2 regions of the Jeotgalibacillus sp. JSM ZJ347 genome follow, and region 1 is predicted to be linked to the other one. Evidence: a T-box and tRNA genes for the amino acid it is inferred to sense, from the RefSeq annotation. Region 1 holds a T-box; the other holds one or more tRNA genes.

Region 1 (3,466 bases):
TGCTAAGAAAGCAGGATGTTGAAGTATATATCGATCATGTAGATTATGAAATTCCTGAAGACGGGATATTAAATGTGACTGCTGACATTATGATTGAAGGGATTTCTGAGCCTGAAAAGCATAAACCTGAAGAAACACGTGAGGAATTAAGAGTTCTCCCAAACCCTCTGGAACAGTGGGAGGGAATGGCTGCCACAGAAGAAGCTGTTAAGGAAGATCAAAAAACAGAACAAGCGGTTGAGGCAGGTGAAGTGTCGGCAGCTGAACCTGTCACTGAAGAGCCTTCTGTGGAAACGATTTTAGAACCGGTTGCAGAACAAGCAGATGAATCCAGCCGTGAAGAGGAGACCGAAGCGTTAAGCAGTGAAGCAAAGGACGATGAAGACAGTGAAGACGAAGTATCCAATCAAAAAAATCGGGAAGATACTTTTACTCGGTTCATTAAGGCACTTGAAGAAGAGCGTACAGTAATTAAAATACATATCGCTCAGCAGGACGAGACACCAGAAATTGTCGCAGAGCGATATGGAGTTCCGATGCTCCAGCTGATGAAAGTAAATCAGTTTGAATCAAGACGCCCTTTTGACAGAGGAGAGCTGATCCGGATTCCAAGTAGTCAAATCCATTCAAAATAAAGTACACACGCAATGCCTACTAAAAAGCCGAGTATTAACACGTCAATAGTGGATGGAAGTAAAAGCAGTCGGATTGTCTGGAAGATACAGAGTGGAATAATGATTTTCTGAAGGGTACATCTGCACTTTCTCCACCATGGCGGCTTCGGTTTTGGAAACAATCTTTTTCCCATCATAAACTCCTCTCCTGCGCATTCATAAGATATCTTATGCAGAGAGAGGTTTTTTGCGATTTTTATTGACGAAACAGCAGTATTTTGATTATGATAGAGCATATATGAGATGCATTGATCAGGAGTAGTATGCAGATTATCGTTCTTCAGAGAAGAAATTCATTTGGTGAGAGAATTTCCAGAATTGATCCTGCAGAAGTCGCCTGTGAGCAGTACCGGTGAACGATTAGTAGCCGGTGCCGGTTTGAAGCCGTTATCTGAATTAAGTGCACAGAATGAGTCTGTGTAAAAAGGTGGTACCGCGAATCAAATCCCTTCGTCCTTTTATGGCGAACGGGATTTTTTTATTTGTTGGCTATTTTAAAGGTCATTGTAGTTTCTGCACAGCTGTTGATTTTAGCGGAAGGGGGGCGACTCCAGCAGGAGAAATCGGACAGGTGGGACAGTGCGAAGCACGAGGAGGCTCACCGCCGATCCTGCGGAAAGCGTCCCCCCGTGGAGCTGCAATCAACAGCCAGCTTTAATATAGCCTATTTGTTAAGCGCTGCTGAAAAATTTTTTTGATGGAGGTAAGACATATGAACGAAACATCAATGCCTACTAAGTATGATCCAAAAGCGATAGAAGAAGGCCGCTATGAATGGTGGCTGAAAGAAAAAGTATTTGAAGCACAGAGTGATGAAAGTAAAGATCCATACACAATTGTCATCCCGCCGCCAAACGTGACAGGAAAACTTCACCTTGGCCATGCCTGGGATACAGCGCTTCAGGATATCCTGACAAGAATGAAGCGTATGCAGGGCTATGACGTATTATGGCTTCCTGGAATGGACCACGCAGGAATTGCAACGCAGGCAAAAGTAGACCAGAAGCTTCGTGAGCAGGGGAAATCCCGCTATGAACTTGGTCGTGAAGCATTCCTTGAAGAGTCATGGAAGTGGAAGGAAGAATACGCATCGCACATCCGTGAACAGTGGTCGAAGCTTGGTCTTGGACTTGACTATAGCAGAGAACGTTTTACGCTTGATGATGGCTTGTCCAAAGCAGTTCAGAAGGTATTTATTGACCTTTATAATAAAGGGCTGATCTACCGCGGAGAATACATTATTAACTGGGACCCGGCAACGAAAACCGCTCTTTCAGATATCGAGGTTATCCATAAAGACGTACAGGGTGCATTTTACCATATGAGATACCCGCTTACTGACGGCAGCGGACATATTGAAATCGCTACGACTCGTCCTGAGACAATGCTTGGCGATACAGCGGTTGCTGTACACCCGGAAGACGACCGCTACAAGCATTTAATCGGAAAAACAGTTAAGCTTCCGATTGTCGGCCGTGAAATCGAAATTGTAGCAGATGATTATGTGGACATGGAATTTGGTTCAGGTGCTGTGAAAATTACACCTGCACATGATCCAAATGACTTTGAAATCGGCAACCGTCATAACCTTGAGCGCGTCCTTGTGATGAATGAAGACGGTTCTATGAATGAAAATGCCGGAAAATACACGGGGTTGGACCGTTTTGAGTGCCGTAAACAGATCGTAAAAGACCTGCAGGAAGACGGCGTACTGTTTGAAATTGAAGAGCACCTGCATTCAGTAGGTCATTCAGAGAGAAGCGGAGCAGTCGTTGAGCCGTATCTGTCAACGCAGTGGTTTGTTAAAATGGAGCCGCTTGCCAAGCAGGCAATGGACATTCAGGGTACTGAAGGAAAAGTAAACTTTGTGCCGAACCGTTTTGAAAACTCATATATGAGATGGATGGAAAATATCAGAGACTGGTGTATTTCAAGACAGCTCTGGTGGGGTCACAGAATCCCTGCCTGGTACCATAAGGAAACAGGCGAGCTGTACGTAGGTGAAGAAGCACCTGAAGATATTGAAAACTGGAATCAGGATGAAGATGTACTTGATACATGGTTCTCATCAGCATTATGGCCGTTTTCAACAATGGGCTGGCCGGATGAGGAAGCTGCTGACCTTAAGCGCTACTATCCTACATCAGCACTTGTAACAGGCTATGACATTATCGCGTTCTGGGTATCACGTATGATTTTCCAGGGTGTAGAATTTACAGGTCAGCGTCCATTTAAAGATGTGCTGATCCACGGTCTTGTACGAGATGCAGAAGGCCGTAAAATGTCGAAGTCTCTCGGCAATGGAATTGATCCGATGGATGTAATTGCACAGTATGGAGCCGATTCACTTCGCTATGTACTGACAACCGGTTCATCACCTGGTCAGGATCTGCGTTTCTCAATGGAAAAAGTTGAATCAGTCTGGAACTTTGCCAATAAGATCTGGAATGCTTCAAGATTTGCACTCATGAATATGGACGGTCTGACATTTGATGAAATTGATCTGAGCGGTGAAAAATCAGTTGCTGATAAATGGATTCTGACAAGATTAAATGACACGATTGAAAATGTAACAAGTCTTGCAGACCGCTATGAATTCGGTGAAGTTGGTCGTACGCTGTACAACTTTATCTGGGATGATTTCTGCAGCTGGTATATTGAAATGGCGAAGCTGCCACTGAACGGTGAAGACGAGGAAGCGAAGAAAACGACACGCTCAGTCCTTGCTCACGTGCTGGATCAGACAATGCGTCTGCTTCATCCGTTCATGCCATTTATCACTGAAGAGATCT
Region 2 (3,466 bases), 800 kb from region 1:
GGACCGCGATCAGACTCAGGGTGAAAAAGAACGATACTACTTAGATATAGCATTAAAGGAAATCGATCAGGCGACTGATATTATTAATGATTACCTTACTTTTGCAAAACCAGCATCTGATCAGCAGGATCAAATCAATATGAAAGTAGAGCTTAATCATTCAGTGAATGTGATTCAGCCTTTGGCAAATATGAATAATGTTGATATTCACCTGAAAGACCAGTTGCCTGAAAGTGCATATCTGATTGCAGATAAAAAGCAGTTCCAGCAAAGTTTGATCAATATTTTTAAAAATGGAATTGAAGCGATGCCGGATGGTGGCGTTCTGACGATTGACGTATCCCAACAGTCCAAAGGATATATACTGACTGTGGCAGACCAGGGACATGGAATGAGCGAAGAAGAAATCAACAGACTCGGTGAACCTTACTTTTCAACTAAAGAAAAAGGTACCGGCCTCGGTTTAATGGTGTCTTACAGTATTATCAGAGCGATCGGTGGCAGTGTAAAAGTATCGAGCGAAAAAAATCATGGAACAACTTTTGAGATTTCTCTTCCAGTGTATAGAAAAGATCAGTAGCCTGAGGCAATGTCCCGGCTACTTATTTTTTGAATGTATCATTTAGTTTTATTATATGTTTTTAATTATATTCTCTAGCGGATAATCTTCAGGGTTGATCATGGACTGTTGATCCAAAGCCATTTTGGCAATTTCCCGCCCGATAAAAGGACCTGAAGTTAAGCCTGATGAACCGAGCCCATTCACAAAGAAAAGCCGGTCAATACCCGGGAAAGGACCTGCAACCGGGAGAAAGCCTGGTGTAAACGGCCTGTACCCTACTCTCGTTTCAAGTAAGGTAGCATGTGCCAGATCTCCTGCTATATCCAACGTTTTATTCAGCACTTCATACATCCCGCCAGCCGTAACTTTATCATCCATTGGTACATCATTTTCATGTGTTGTTCCTGCAACGATCCGTTGATCATCAAATGCAAGTAAATACTGGTCTCCAGGCGGCATGACAACAGGTAATTGTTCTGTTGATCCTTCAACACCTAAATGGACAATTTGTGCTTTCTGATACGACACGTCTACCTCTACGCCCACCGTTTTTAAAACTTCCTTTGCCCATGCGCCTGCAGCAAGTATGATACGATCAGCTGTAAGCTCTTTCCCGTCTACATGGACACTTGTCACCTGACGATCTGTAATTGCTAGGGATGCATCACCAGTTATCAATCTGCCGCCGTTTTTTTTGATCCCGTTAATCAGCGACTGTCTGAGCTTTTTACCATCTACCCTTGCAGCACCTGAGACGTGCAGTCCATAGAAATCTTCAGTAAGAAACGGGAAACTGTTTTTTACGTCTTCAGCATTTAGTGGAGTAAGCTCACCGATTTCAGGCGCATCTTCTTTCTTTTTCAATGCACGTTCAATCATTTTGTCTCTTTTTATCTCATCTTTGTGAAGTACGAGTCCACCTGTTTGTTTGTATCCGGTATCCGTCTCTCCGTCTTCTTTCAGATGATTGATCAGCTCAGGATAATAAGCTGCACCTTCTTTCACAAGAAAATACCACTTTTTATTTCGTCTTTGCGATAGCCACGGGCAAATAATACCAGCAGCGGCACCTGTTGCCTGCCCTTTGTCTTCACGGTCAATCAGAATGACTTCACAATCCTGCTTTGATAAGTAGTAGGCAGCGGTAGCGCCTGCTATGCCACCACCTATGACAATGATTCTTTTCATATTAACACCTCATTTAATCTCTTATTTTAAAACAATAACTGATTGACAACTAATTGTCTAAAAGGTATGATAATACTTGTCTTCATACATATCATGATTCCGTAGCTCAGTTGGGAGAGCGCCACCTTGACAGGGTGGAGGTCGCTGGTTCGAGACCAGTCGGAATCATACGTGAGAACGCTTGTCCTTTAAGGGATTGAGCGTTTTTCTTTTTGTGCTTGGCTCTGTTAAAGGTGGCTGGTGATTTCCGCTCCAGGGGGAACGCCTTCCGCAGGTGCGCCGTTTTATGGCGCCATCCTTGCCTCCTCGTCGCTGCGCGCCTGCGGGGTCTCACCTGTCACGCTTCTCCTGCTGGAGTCGTCCCCCTTCCGCTGCAATCACCAGCTGTGCTAAAACAACGTTGGGCTTTAATATATATCCTTAAATAAATTTTCACTCTTAACCTTCAATACTTCTGCAAACCCTGTGACCTGATTTAATCAAAAAACATCCCGGCTGCGGATCAATATCCGGAACCGGGATGCTTTAGTTATGCTTTAGCCGTTTGCAGGTTGTTTTTATCTCTTCTCTTCCATACAAACTGAAGGACTAGCAGTGCGACAAACAGCCCTGCACCAAGTAAATCTGAGATTCCTTCAGGATAGATCAGCATCAGACCTGCAGTCAATGCAAGAATCCGTTCAACCGGATGAACCGGTCTGTACCAGTATCCAATTACTGCTGCACCGATTGCTGTCATTCCCGCAAGTGCAGTAACGACTGAGAGAGTGATTTCTCCTGCATTCGTATCAATCAATAGCAGCTGAGGAGAAAGTACGAACATATACGGAATGATAAAGGCCCCTATGGCAAGCTTGGCGGCATTGATCCCGGTTCGTATCGGTTCCCCGCCTGATACCCCTGCGGCGGCAAACGCTGCGAGCGCTACCGGTGGTGTTATATCAGCCACGATACCAAAGTAGAATACAAACAGGTGAGCAGCAAGTGGCGGTACATCAAGCAGGATCAGCGCCGGTGCTGCAATTGTTGCAGTAATAACATAGTTTGCAGTTGTTGGTGATCCCATACCAAGAATAATCGCTGCAAACATTGTAAAGAATAAAGTCAGTAGTAAGATACCGCCTGAAAGGTCTACCAGACCATTTGCAAGCTTCAGACCAAGTCCTGTACGTGTTACAACCCCTACAATAATACCCGCACAGGCTGTTGCTACAGCAACAGATAAGGCTGTTCTTGCCCCATCTGCCAATCCATCGAAAAACTTTCTAATATTAATTCGTGTATCTTTACGAATTAAGCTCACAAGAATAGTAATGACGATTGAGTACAGTGCTGCCCTGATAATTGAATTACCATCAAGCAGTAAGAAGATAACCGCAAAAATTGGTGTTAATAAGTAAATCTTTTTAAGTACTTCTGACTTTTTAGGAATTTCTGAGTCAGGTAATCCTGTTAGACCAATTCTTTTCGCTTCAAAGTGTGTAATAATCCAGATTCCCGCAAAATAGAGTAAGGCAGGAATTGTAGCGGCTTTGGCAATTTCCCAATACGTGACACCGCCGATGAATTCAACCATCAGGAAAGCTGCTGCACCCATGATTGGCGGCATCAGCTGTCCACCGGTAGAAGCGGCTGCTTCTACACCGCCGGCGAATTCTTTTCTGTAGCCAAGGCGTTTCATCATCGGAATTGTAAATGAACCCGACGTTACAACGT

What was found. The T-box of region 1 lies ahead of ACH6CZ_RS00950 (valine--tRNA ligase). A T-box ahead of a tRNA ligase gene usually reads a tRNA of that ligase, here a tRNA-Val.
Region 2: it has a tRNA-Val gene. The T-box ahead of ACH6CZ_RS00950 (valine--tRNA ligase) is inferred to sense a tRNA for this amino acid. The anticodon was not compared.

Annotation. Positions count from the first base shown of each region.
Region 1 covers NZ_JBISEN010000001.1:197,310-200,775, forward strand. The annotation lists gene ACH6CZ_RS00940 (hypothetical protein) at 1-635, shown strand, start outside; gene ACH6CZ_RS00945 (hypothetical protein) at 617-811, opposite strand; T-box leader at 914-1,135, shown strand; gene ACH6CZ_RS00950 (valine--tRNA ligase) at 1,387-3,466, shown strand, end outside.
Region 2 covers NZ_JBISEN010000001.1:1,001,455-1,004,920, forward strand. The annotation lists gene ACH6CZ_RS05095 (ATP-binding protein) at 1-580, shown strand, start outside; gene ACH6CZ_RS05100 (NAD(P)/FAD-dependent oxidoreductase) at 632-1,750, opposite strand; tRNA gene ACH6CZ_RS05105 (tRNA-Val) at 1,846-1,918, shown strand; gene ACH6CZ_RS05110 (TRAP transporter permease) at 2,280-3,466, opposite strand, start outside.